3 regions of the Pseudomonas sp. AC252 genome follow, and region 3 is predicted to be linked to each of the others. Evidence: predicted binding sites of a transcription regulator. Region 3 holds the regulator's gene; each other region holds the start of a gene.
What was found. Region 3 encodes sigma-54, which starts transcription at its own class of promoters, with help from an activator protein. Its sites were predicted from a motif close to ANTGGCATNNANNTTGCTNT; they were not measured.
Positions count from the first base shown of each region.

Region 1: ACZZZ4_RS16285 (flagellar basal body rod protein FlgF) is a predicted target of sigma-54. The motif match lies at 1,733-1,752, and genes of this name have one in related genera.
Region 2: ACZZZ4_RS17485 (circularly permuted type 2 ATP-grasp protein) is a predicted target of sigma-54. The motif match lies at 1,977-1,996, and genes of this name have one in related genera.

Region 1 is NZ_OZ409837.1:3,570,528-3,574,683, forward strand. Features, by position in the region: gene ACZZZ4_RS16280 (sigma-54-dependent phenylalanine hydroxylase transcriptional regulator PhhR) at 1-1,462, shown strand, start outside; gene ACZZZ4_RS16285 (flagellar basal body rod protein FlgF) at 1,807-2,547, shown strand; gene flgG (flagellar basal-body rod protein FlgG) at 2,593-3,378, shown strand; gene flgH (flagellar basal body L-ring protein FlgH) at 3,430-4,125, shown strand; gene ACZZZ4_RS16300 (flagellar basal body P-ring protein FlgI) at 4,153-4,156, shown strand, end outside.
Region 2 is NZ_OZ409837.1:3,819,094-3,823,249, forward strand. Features, by position in the region: gene speE (polyamine aminopropyltransferase) at 1-556, shown strand, start outside; gene ACZZZ4_RS17475 (hypothetical protein) at 763-996, shown strand; gene ACZZZ4_RS17480 (ribonuclease E inhibitor RraB) at 1,206-1,553, shown strand; gene ACZZZ4_RS17485 (circularly permuted type 2 ATP-grasp protein) at 2,030-3,439, shown strand; gene ACZZZ4_RS17490 (alpha-E domain-containing protein) at 3,452-4,156, shown strand, end outside.
Region 3 is NZ_OZ409837.1:2,900,362-2,904,517, forward strand. Features, by position in the region: partial or broken gene ptsN (PTS IIA-like nitrogen regulatory protein PtsN) at 1-368, opposite strand, end outside; gene hpf (ribosome hibernation-promoting factor, HPF/YfiA family) at 381-689, opposite strand; gene ACZZZ4_RS13160 (RNA polymerase factor sigma-54) at 763-2,253, opposite strand; gene lptB (LPS export ABC transporter ATP-binding protein) at 2,420-3,145, opposite strand; gene lptA (lipopolysaccharide transport periplasmic protein LptA) at 3,145-3,690, opposite strand; partial or broken gene lptC (LPS export ABC transporter periplasmic protein LptC) at 3,677-4,156, opposite strand, start outside.

The DNA of each region.
Region 1 (4,156 bases), 670 kb from region 3:
CGGTGAGCATGGCAACGCGATCTACCTGCACTGCCCGAACCTGATCAACATCCAGTTCCAGGCATTGCGGCCGAAATTCGAGGCAATCGGCGGGGTGTTCGGTGTCAAGCGCGTCGGGCTGATGCCCAGCGAGCGCCGGCATATGGAATTGAATGCGCTGCTCGGCGCGCTGGAATTTCCGGTGCTGTCGATCGACATGGGCGGCTCGATCGTCGCGGCCAACCGCGCTGCAGCGCAATTGCTCGGCGTGCGTGTCGATGAGGTGCCGGGGATTCCATTGTCGCGCTACGCTGAGGATTTCGATTTGCCGGAACTGGTGCGCGCCAACAAATCGCGAATCAACGGCATGCGGGTCAAGGTCAAGGGCGACATCTTTCTTGCCGACATCGCGCCGCTGCAATCGGAGCACGATGACAGCGAGGCCATGGCCGGCGCCGTATTGACTCTGCACCGCGCCGACCGCGTCGGCGAGCGTATCTACAATGTGCGCAAGCAAGAGCTGCGCGGCTTCGACAGTATTTTCCAAAGCTCGAAAGTCATGGCCGCCGTGGTCCGCGAAGCGCGACGCATGGCGCCGCTGGATGCGCCGCTATTAATAGAAGGCGAAACCGGCACCGGCAAGGAACTGCTCGCGCGCGCCTGTCACCTTGCCAGCCCGCGCGGACAGTCGCCGTTGATGGCGCTCAACTGCGCCGGACTGCCGGAATCGATGGCCGAGACCGAACTGTTCGGCTACGGCCCCGGCGCCTTCGAAGGCGCACGGGCCGAAGGCAAGCTCGGCCTGCTGGAGTTGACCGCTGGCGGCACGCTGTTTCTCGATGGCGTCGGCGAGATGAGTCCGCGCTTGCAAGTCAAATTGCTGCGCTTTCTTCAGGACGGCTGCTTCCGTCGCGTCGGCAGTGATGAGGAGGTGTATCTCGACGTGCGGGTGATCTGCGCGACCCAGGTGGACTTGTCTGAACTGTGCGCGCGAGGTGAGTTTCGTCAGGATCTCTATCACCGCTTGAACGTGCTGTCGCTGCACATTCCGCCGTTGCGCGAATGCCTCGACGGTCTGACGCCGCTGGTTGAACACTTCCTCGATCAGGCCAGTCGGCAGATCGGCTGTCCGCTGCCGAAACTGGCCCCGGCGGCGATGGATCGCCTCAGCCATTACCACTGGCCGGGCAACGTGCGGCAATTGGAGAACGTGCTGTTCCAGGCGGTTTCGTTGTGCGACGGCGGTAAGGTCAAGGCCGAACATATCCGCCTGCCGGATTATGGCGTGCGTCAGCCGCTTGGCGATTTCTCCCTGGATGGACATCTGGATGAGATTGTCGGGCGCTTCGAGAAAGCGGTGCTGGAGCGGTTGTATTCCGAGCACCCGAGCAGCCGGCAACTGGGCAAGCGGCTGGGGGTTTCGCACACCACCATTGCCAACAAGCTGCGTGAGTATGAGGTGGGCAAAACCTCCGAAAGCTAAATAGAGCCTTTGTGGCGAGGGGATTTATCCCCGATGGGCGGCGAAGCCGCCCCGCTTTTCCTTCCCAGCGACCGCATTTGCAGGCTTGGCGACTGCTGCGCAGCCGAGCGGGGATAAATCCCCTCGCCACAGGATCGCCATCCCCCCGCTGAACTGAGGATTGCCACCAACCGGCATGACACCGCCGGTTTTTCGTCTTCGATACATTTCAAATTCCCCTCCGATCCCCTCAAGTCCCTTGTTTACCGGGCATTTGCCCGCCAATAAAAAGTTGGTCTGCAAATTGCTTATGGCTGAGCAGTACAGCGGTGGGCGGCAAACGTCCGGCATGCAGAGGAAACACTGTGGACAAGTACCTTTATGTGGCAATGACCGGCGCCAGCCAGAACGCACTGGCGCAGCGGGCGCATGCCAACAACCTGGCGAACATTTCCACCAACGGCTTCCAGCGCGACCTCGAGCAGGCGCGTTCGATGCCGGTATTCGGTGACAGCTTTCCGGCGCGTGCGTTTGCCATGAGCGAGCGGCCCGCCACCGACTTCACCCCGGGCTCGCTGGTGCAGACTGGCCGCGACCTCGACGTCGCAGTGTCCGGCAACGGTTTCATCGCCGTGCAGAACCCCAACGGTGGCGAAAGCTACGTGCGCACCGGCAGCCTGAACATCGACGCCCTCGGCGTACTGCGCGCCGGCAACGGCATGCCGGTAATCGGCAACGGCGGCCCGATCGCTGTGCCGCCCGAGCAGCAGGTCGAAGTCGGCGAAGACGGCACCATCAGTATTCGCGCAATGGGCGAAGGTCCGCGCGTGATGGCCGAAGTCGACCGGATCAAGCTGGTCAACCCGGACATCAAGAACATGAACAAAGGTCTCGACGGTTCGATTTACACCAAGGACGGCCAGCCGGCGCAAGCCGACGCCAACGTCAAACTGGTCTCGGGTTTCCTCGAGTCGAGCAACGTCAATGCCGTGGAAGAAATGACTTCGGTGCTGGCCCTGGCCAAGCAGTTCGAGTTGCACGTCAAGATGATGAACACCGCCAAAGACGACGACCAGGCCATGGCTCGGGTCTTGCAGATCAGCTAATTATCAGAACGTCGCGCCGTAAAACAGGCGCACGAGGAGAATCGAATGCTTCCGGCTCTATGGGTTGCCAAAACCGGTCTGTCCGCCCAGGACACCAACCTGACCACCATTTCCAACAACCTGGCGAACGTCTCGACCACGGGTTTCAAACGTGACCGTGCCGAATTCCAGGACCTGCTCTATCAGATCAAGCGTCAGCCAGGCGCCCAGTCGACCCAGGACAGCGAACTGCCGTCGGGTCTGCAAGTGGGTACCGGTGTGCGCATCGTCGGCACGCAGAAAAACTTCACCGCCGGCAGCCTGCAAACCACCGAGCAGCCGCTGGACATGGCCATCGACGGTCGCGGTTTCTTCCAGATCCTGCAGCCGGACGGCACCACCTCCTACACCCGTGACGGTACTTTTCACCTCGACTCCAATGGCCAGATCGTCAATGCCAGCGGTTTCGCTCTGGAACCGGCGATCATCATCCCGAACGATGCGCAGACCTTCACTGTCGGCCGCGACGGTACCGTGTCGATCACCATCGCCGGCAACCCGGCCTCGCAAGTGATCGGCAACCTGCAGACCGCCGACTTCATCAACCCGGCCGGCCTGCAAGCCGTGGGCAACAACCTGTTCCTGGAAACCGCGGCTTCCGGCGCGCCTCAGATCGGCACCCCGGGCCTGAACGGTTTCGGTACCACGCTGCAGAACACCCTGGAAACGTCCAACGTCAGCACCGTTGAAGAGATGGTCAACATGATCACCACTCAACGCGCCTACGAGATGAACTCCAAGGTGATCTCCACCGCCGACCAGATGCTCTCGTTCGTAACGCAGAATCTGTAATCCAGTCTTTGGGGCGGCCTGAGGTCGCCAGCAACACCGTGAGGTAGGGTCATGAAGCGCTTTGTATCTGTTCTGGCATTGAGTGGGGTCGTCTCGCTCGCGGGCTGCGTCGCCCCGACGCCCAGGCCCAACGACCCTTACTACGCTCCGGTGTTGCCGCGCACGCCGTTGCCGGCGGCCGCCAACAACGGCTCGATCTATCAGGCCGGCTTCGAGCAGAACCTGTACAGCGACCGCAAGGCGTTCCGGGTCGGTGACATCATCACCATCACCCTGAACGAGCGCACCCAGGCGAGCAAGAATGCCAACTCGCAGATGGACAAGAACAGCGACAACAAGATCGGGCTGACTTCGTTGTTCGGCTCCAGCCTGACCACCAACAACCCGATCGGTAGCAACGACCTGAGCCTCAACGCCGGCTACAGCGCCGACCGTTCGACCAAGGGCGACGCCAAGTCGGGGCAGAGCAACAGCCTGACCGGCTCGATCACCGTGACCGTCGCCGACGTGCTGCCCAACGGCATCATTGCCGTGCGTGGCGAGAAGTGGCTGACGCTCAATACCGGTGACGAGCTGGTGCGCATCGCCGGCATGGTCCGCGCCGATGACATCGCGACCGACAACACCGTGTCGTCGACCCGTGTCGCCGATGCGCGCATCACCTATTCGGGTACTGGCGCGTTTGCCGACACGAGTCAGCCAGGCTGGTTCGACCGCTTCTTCCTCAGCCCGCTGTTCCCTTTCTAGGTGGCTACGTTGAATCTGAAAAGCCTCATGC
Region 2 (4,156 bases), 920 kb from region 3:
CATGGTTGAAATCGACGGCACCGTGGTCGACATGTGCAAGGAATTCCTGCCGAACCATTCCGCCGGTGCCTACGACGATCCGCGCCTGAACTTGGTGATTGATGACGGCATGCGTTTCGTCGCCACCACCACTGAAAAATTCGACGTGATCATCTCCGACTCCACCGACCCGATCGGCCCGGGTGAAGTGCTGTTCTCGGAGAACTTCTACCAGGCTTGCCACCGTTGCCTGAACGACGGCGGCATTCTCGTTACCCAGAACGGCACGCCGTTCATGCAGATCGACGAAGTCAAAACCACCGCCGGTCGTCTGCGCAGCCTGTTCCCGGACTGGCACTTCTACCAGGCCGCTGTGCCGACCTACATCGGCGGTTCGATGACCTTCGCTTGGGGCTCGACCAACCCGGCCTACCGCAAGCTCAGTCGCGAAACCCTGCAACAGCGCTTCATCGGCAGCGGCATCGTCACCCGCTACTACAACCCGGAAATCCACATTGGCGCATTCGCTTTGCCGCAATACGTGCTGCAAGCGGTCAACAAGCCGAGCAACGACTGAGACTTCCCCGCAAGACCCCTGTAGGAGTGAGCCTGCTCGCGATAGCTTTTTCCCAGTCGATGCATCTGTGACTGGCAGACCGCAATCGCGAGCAGGCTCACTCCTACAGTTTCATGATCGCCGGTTGTAATCCTTTTGAACCAACTATCGCGGAAAAAAGTCGAGATAGAGGTAAGCCCATTTACGGGTTGATCGAGGAGGCACTGATGCAAAAGTGGAAAGTCACTTTCGTGGATGATCACGGCGAAATTGTTGATGAAGTCTTCGAACGTGAGGAATGCCCGTCCGATGATGAAGCCGCACGGCTGATCAAGGAGCGGCTTCTTCCGGTCGCTGCCCAGCTGGATCTGAACGATCTGGAAGGGCGCACCGCCGATGCCGGGGTGAAAAACCTCAAGACCCAGAACGGCATCGAAATCCGCAGCATCACACCCATCTGAACACTTCCTGTCATCTCGAAAACCAGGCCTTGGCAGCGGCGCTCTCTTGGGGCTACTCTGCAAGCGAGATCAGCGAATGGATCGCTAAGGTCTGGTCTTGTCAGCTACATGCTTGTTTCCCGCGCGCAACCACGTTGCCGTAGTACTTAGGCCAAAAGGCCCGGGGCGGGAATACGGAAAGTCTATCCATCAATCGAGGGGGACGATTCATGAGCACAGCCTATCAAGAAGACATCAGCAGCAACGTTCTGCGCCGCATGAAAGAAGGCGGTTTCGATTTTTCCCGGTTCCATCCCATCGAGTTCCACGCGATTTTCCCGGACGAGGAGCGGGCGCGCAGGGCAGCAGGCAAATTTCGCGGTGAATCCATCAATGCCCAGGTCAGTGCGCGCGACGACGGCGCCTGGTCGCTGGAATTGAGCAAAGTGATGTACGCAACCTATGACGACATCGGCGATTTCGAGCAAGGCTTTTCTGCCGTGGTCGAACCGCTGGGCGGCATTATCGAGGGTTGGGGCGTGAAGCAGGAGGTGCGCAATCGTTACCGCCTGAATTGATATTGAGCATTTTGTATCGGGCAACGGCTGACCTTCGGGTCGGCCGTTGTCGTTTCTGGCTTCTGCACATCGCAGTGGCAAAACCCTGAAACAAGAATCCCGGGCAAAAAAAGCCACCGGAGAGGGTGGCTAAAAGGGAAGACGGGTACGCGATAAAGTCCTGTCGGGACGGGGCTGCCAAGGCAGTTCAGATCAGTTGAGCTGTCTACTTCGCGGCGGCGTGCCGGGGAAGTTCTGCAGCGAATGCGCGGATTATCCGCAGTCGCGACCGCGCAGTGAAATCAACTCTGACTATGCTGGTGATAGGCGATGCAGTGCGTCGCAATGAAGCGGGGGCAATCGGGCCGGGGCATTTGCCGCACAGGAATGGTGCGCGGTCTGCGGCATAGATCTACAACCGATTGAATTAAAAGCGTTTATGCCGATGGCACGGGCCTTGCGAAGGCCTGTATGTCCGGAGTGACAAGGAGTACGGCATGATCCGCACCTATTTTGATGAAATGTACGATGCCGGCGGCCTGGTCCGCCCGCATTACCGGGAATTTGCCCGCTGGCTGGCCGAGACGCCCGACGAGTTGCTCGCGCAGCGCCGCCGCGAGGCCGATCTGCTGTTCCACCGTGCCGGGATCACCTTTACGCTCTATGGCGACGAGCAGGGCACCGAGCGCCTGATTCCGTTCGATACCATTCCCCGCAGCATCCCCGCCAGTGAATGGCGGATTGTCGAGCGCGGCTGTATTCAGCGGGTCAAGGCGTTGAACATGTTTCTCGCCGACCTCTATCACGAGCAGCGCATCATCAAGGCCGGGATCATTCCCGCCGAACAGGTGCTGGCCAACGAGCAATACCAGTTGGCGATGCAGGGCCTGGATCTGCACCGCGACATCTACTCGCACATCTCCGGCGTCGATCTGGTGCGCGACGGCGATGGCACTTATTACGTCCTCGAGGACAACCTGCGCACACCCAGCGGCGTCAGCTACATGCTCGAAGACCGCAAGATGATGATGCGCCTGTTCCCCGAACTGTTCGCCGCCCAGCGTATTGCCCCGATCGATCACTACCCCAACCTGCTGCTCGACACCCTGAAAAGCTCCAGCCCGATCGACAATCCCAGCGTAGTGGTGCTGACGCCGGGACGCTTCAACAGCGCGTTCTTCGAACATGCCTTTCTGGCGCGGGAAATGGGCGTGGAACTGGTCGAAGGTGCGGATCTGTTCGTGCGCGACGACAAGGTATTCATGCGCACCACCGATGGCCCGAAAGCGGTGGACGTGATCTATCGCCGCCTCGACGATGCCTTCCTCGATCCGCTGGCATTCAACCCGGACTCGATGCTCGGCGTGCCGGGGCTGCTGTCGTCCTATCGTTCCGGCAACGTGGTACTGGCCAACGCCATCGGCACCGGCGTGGCGGACGATAAATCGGTGTATCCGTTTGTCACCGACATGATCCGTTTCTACCTCGACGAAGAGCCGATTCTGAAAAACGTGCCGACCTGGCAATGCCGCAACCCCTCCGAGCTGTCCCACGTATTGGCCAATCTTCCCGATCTGGTGGTCAAGGAAACACAGGGCTCCGGCGGTTACGGGATGCTGGTCGGGCCGGCCGCGACGACGGCGGAAATCGATGCCTTTCGTGAGCGCATCAAAGCCAAACCCCATGCCTACATCGCGCAACCGACGCTATCGCTGTCAACTTGTCCGACCTTTGTCGAAAACGGCATCGCGCCACGCCATATCGACCTGCGTCCGTTCGTGCTTTCCGGGCGCGAAACCCGGGTGGTGCCTGGCGGTTTGACCCGGGTCGCGTTGCGTGAAGGCTCCCTGGTGGTGAATTCCTCCCAGGGCGGCGGCACCAAGGACACCTGGGTAGTCGAGGATTGAAGGAAGCGTGCCATGTTAAGTAGAACTGCCTCGGATCTGTACTGGATGTCGCGTTACCTGGAGCGTGCGGAGAATCTCGCGCGCATGCTCGACATCAGTTATTCGCTGTCGCTGATGCCGCAGGACGGGCGCGGCGACGGGCTGCACGAACTCGCCATGCCGTTGCTCATTACCGGCACCCTTGATGATTACCTTGAACGCCACGGTGATCTGCACGCCGAGCGTCTGCTGCATTTCTTTGCGTTGGACGCGGCCAACCCGGCGAGCATTTACAGCTGCCTCGGCTCGGCGCGAGCCAGTGCCCATGCCGTGCGCGGGCGAATCACCGCCGACATGTGGGAAAACATCAACGCCACCTGGCTGGAAATTCGCGGCATCGCCGAACAGGGTCTGAGCCGCTACGGCATGAGCCGTTTCTGCGAATGGATCAAGGAGCGTTCGCACCTGTTCCGTGGCGCGTCCTACGGCACGATCATGCGCAACGACGCGTTTCGTTTTATCCGTCTGGGCACGTTCATCGAACGCGCGGACAACACGCTGCGCCTGCTTGATGCCCGCTACGAAATGGCCGGCGATCAGGCCGAAGCGGTGAGCGATGGCACCGCGCATGCCTATTACCAGTGGAGTGCGCTGCTGCGCGCCTTGTCTTCGTTCGAGGCCTACACGGAAATCTATCGCGACGCGCCCGGCGCCCGGCATGTGGCCGAACTGCTGCTG
Region 3 (4,156 bases):
GCTGGCGATCTGGCGCAGCAACTCCAGATGCGCATCAGTCGCGGCCTCCGGGACCAGCAGCACGAAGAGCAGGTCGACCGGGGCGCCGTCGATGGCGTCGAAATCGATTGGAGCTTCAAGGTGCAGCAGGGCACTGACTGGCGCCGTGCAGCCCTTGAGGCGGCAGTGGGGAATGGCGATGCCGTTACCAAAACCGGTGGAGCCGAGTTTTTCACGGGCGATCAACGCCTCGAAAACATCCTGCATCGCCAGATCCGGCACTTCGCGGTGGATCAGGTTGGCAATTTGTTCGAGGGCTTTTTCTTGCTGCCGCCCGGCGCGTTCACCTGGGAACGGCCGGGGGTCAGGATGGTTTCAAGTCGGATCATGGGATAGGGGTGTTAACGACCGGTCGCGCCCTGGAGGAGGCTCTGGGTCTTTTCCTTATGCTTTTTGAGTTGGCGATCCAGCTTGTCGGTGAGTGAGTCGATCGCAGCGTACATGTCAGTATCTTCTGCGTTGGCGACCACTTCGCTGCCGGGGATATGCAAGGTGGCTTCGATCTTCTGCTTCAGCTTTTCGACGCACATCGTGACCTGCACGTTGGTGATCTTGTCGAAATGTCGCTCCAGTCGTTGGAGTTTTTCCTCGATGTAGGAACGCAGAGGTTGGGTCACTTCCAGTTGGTGTCCACTGATGTTGACTTGCATACAGCTTCTCCTTCGTTGCCAGTGCATAAAGCGGCAGGCCGAAAAGCCTGCCACTGGAACGCTGTAACGTGGCTTACATCAACCGCTTGCGTTCGCTCGAAGGCGCGATTCCGAGGGATTCGCGGTACTTGGCGACGGTGCGGCGAGCCACCTGAATGCCTTGTGCCTCCAGTAAACCAGCGATCTTGCTGTCACTCAACGGCTTTTTCTGATTTTCCGCGGCGACCAATTTCTTGATGATCGCGCGGATCGCTGTGGACGAGCATTCGCCGCCTTCGGAGGTGCTGACGTGGCTGGAGAAAAAGTATTTCAGCTCATAAATACCGCGCGGGGTATGCATGAATTTTTGCGTGGTTACCCGGGAAATCGTTGATTCGTGCATGCCGACCGCTTCGGCGATGTCATGCAATACCAGCGGCTTCATCGCTTCGTCGCCGTATTCGAGGAAGCCGCGCTGATGTTCGACGATCTGCGTGGCGACTTTCATCAGGGTTTCGTTACGGCTTTGCAGGCTCTTGATGAACCAGCGGGCTTCCTGCAACTGATTGCGCATGAAAGTGTTGTCGGCGCTGGTGTCGGCACGCTTCACAAACCCGGCGTACTGGGCGTTGACGCGCAGACGTGGCACCGATTCCTGGTTCAGCTCGACCAGCCAGCGCTCGTTGTCCTTGCGCACGATCACATCGGGAATAACGTATTCGGCTTCGGTCGATTCGATCTGTGAGCCCGGACGCGGATTGAGGCTCTGCACCAGCTCGATGACCTGGCGCAACTCGTCTTCCTTGAGCTTCATGCGGCGCATCAACTGGCTGTAATCGCGGCTGCCGAGCAAGTCGATGTAATCGGTAACCAGACGCTTGGCTTCGCTCAGCCACGGCGTCTTGGCTGGCAGTTGGCGCAGTTGCAGAAGCAGGCATTCGCTGAGGTTGCGTGCGCCGATCCCGGCGGGTTCGAATTGCTGGATGCGATGCAGAACGGCTTCGATTTCATCGAGCTCGATGTCCAGTTCCGGATCGAATGCTTCGAGAATCTCTTCGAGCGTTTCGTCCAGGTAGCCCTGATTGTTGATGCAGTCGATCAGGGTCACGGCGATCAGGCGATCGGTGTCGGACATCGGTGCCAGGTTCAGTTGCCAGAGCAGATGGCTCTGCAGGCTCTCGCCGGCGGACGTGCGGGTGGTGAAATCCCATTCGTCGTCATCGCTGCTGGGCAGGCTGCTGGCGCTGGTCTGGTAGACGTCTTCCCAGGCGGTATCCACCGGCAATTCGTTGGGGATGCGCTCGTTCCATTCGCCATCCTCGAGGTTATCCACCGTCGGGGCGGTTTCCTGATAGGAGGGTTCCTGAATCTCGGCGGGCTTCTGTTCGGCGTTGTCGGCCAGAGGATCGGCGTTGTCGAAGTCGTCGCCTTCTTCCTGGCGTTCGAGCATCGGGTTGGATTCCAGAGCCTCCTGGATCTCCTGTTGCAGGTCCAGGGTCGACAATTGGAGCAGACGGATGGCCTGTTGCAGCTGCGGCGTCATCGTCAGCTGCTGGCCCATTCTCAAGACTAGCGATGGTTTCATGGCAGGGGCTTAACACCTTATTCGCCGGCGCTTTGCGCCATCCACTACAGGGCGCCGAAGCGCCAAACTTAAGCAAATTATATGCCTGAAACTGAAGTGTTTGCCTAGAGCGCTGTAACAATTAAAGCGGATAAATGCGCCTTGAATCGATACAGCGCTGTCGCGCTTACAGGCGGAACTCGTGACCCAGATACACTTCCTTGACCAGATCGTTGGCCAGGATGGTCTCGGCATCACCTTCGGCGATCAATTGACCGTCGTTGACGATGTAAGCGGTTTCGCAAATATCCAGGGTCTCACGGACGTTGTGGTCGGTGATCAGCACACCGATGCCCTTGGCCTTGAGGTGGTGGATGATCTGCTTGATGTCGCCCACCGAGATCGGGTCGACACCGGCGAACGGTTCGTCGAGCAGGATGAATTTCGGCGCAGTCGCCAACGCACGAGCGATTTCCACCCGGCGACGCTCACCACCGGACAGGCTCATGCCGAGGTTGTCGCGGATGTGGCTGATGTGGAATTCCTGCAGCAGGCTTTCCAGCTCCTTGCGACGACCGGCCTTGTCGAGCTCCGGGCGAGTCTCGAGGATCGCCATGATGTTGTCAGCAACCGACAGTTTGCGGAAGATCGACGCTTCTTGCGGCAGATAGCCGATACCGGCCTTGGCGCGGCCGTGCATCGGCTGATGGCTGACGTCCAGATCATCGATCAGCACACGGCCCTGATCCGCCTGCACCAGGCCGACGATCATGTAGAAGCACGTCGTTTTGCCGGCGCCATTCGGGCCGAGCAAGCCGACGATCTGCCCGCTGTCGATCGACAGGCTGACGTCACGCACGACCTGGCGGCTTTTATAGGCCTTGGCCAGGTGCTGAGCTTTCAGAGTTGCCATTACTGGGATTTCTCTTCGGTTTTCTTCTTCGGCTGGATCACCATGTCGATGCGCGGACGCGATTCGGTGACCTTGCTGCCCGTGGCGCGACCTGCGCTGGCCAGTTTCTTCACGGTGTCGTAGACGATTTTTTCGCCCTGGGTGACGTTGTTATCCTTGTCGATAACCTTGGCCTTGTCGATCAGCACCACCCGGTTCTGCTGGGCGTGGTATTGAATCGTCACGCCGTAGCCCTTGACCGGATTGGCGTCGCCCTGGGTCTGCAGCTGCTCGAAGTAAGCCAGGTTGCCCACCGAGGTCACCACATCGATGTCGCCGTTGGGCGCGCGAGTCATGGTCACGGTGTTGCCTTTAACGATCATCGAGCCCTGGGTAATGATCACGTCACCTTTATAGGTGGCGATGCCATTCTTGTCGTCGAGTTGGGCGTCGTCGGCCTGAATGCGGATAGGCTGCTGCTGATCGTTCGGCAGGGACCAGGCGCTCGCGCTTCCCAGTGCTGCGCCCAGACTGAGCAAAATAGGGAGGGTTTTAACGAGCCTCATACTGTCCTCTTACGTTCGATTGCAGGTGTATCCTGCTGTCCTTCAGGTACGCTTTCATTCCGACGCCAGTCGATACGCCACCAGCGCCCTCGATTCTAACGGGTTGCGCAGTCTGCGCATATTCCTGCTGCGGGAACACGGTCATGCGCGTGCTGGTGATCAGCGTGCCGCGCTTTTTCTCATCGGTGCGCTGCACACGGACCGAATCGATCAATTCCACTTCGGTACCGCCCGAGTTCACTTCGCCGCGTTCGCTGGTCACGTGCCAGGGAAGTCGGTGCCGCGATACATGTTCAAGTCAGGCTTGGTCACCAGGGTGATATCGGTAGCCTTGACGTGCTCGGCCTTGTCGGAAGTCATCTCGTACTGCACCTTACCGTCGGGCAGGTACTGAATGGTATGCGTGTTGGTCGCGTACCAGTCGATCGGATTCTCGGCAGCCGAAACCGGTGGCTTGTCGAGGAAG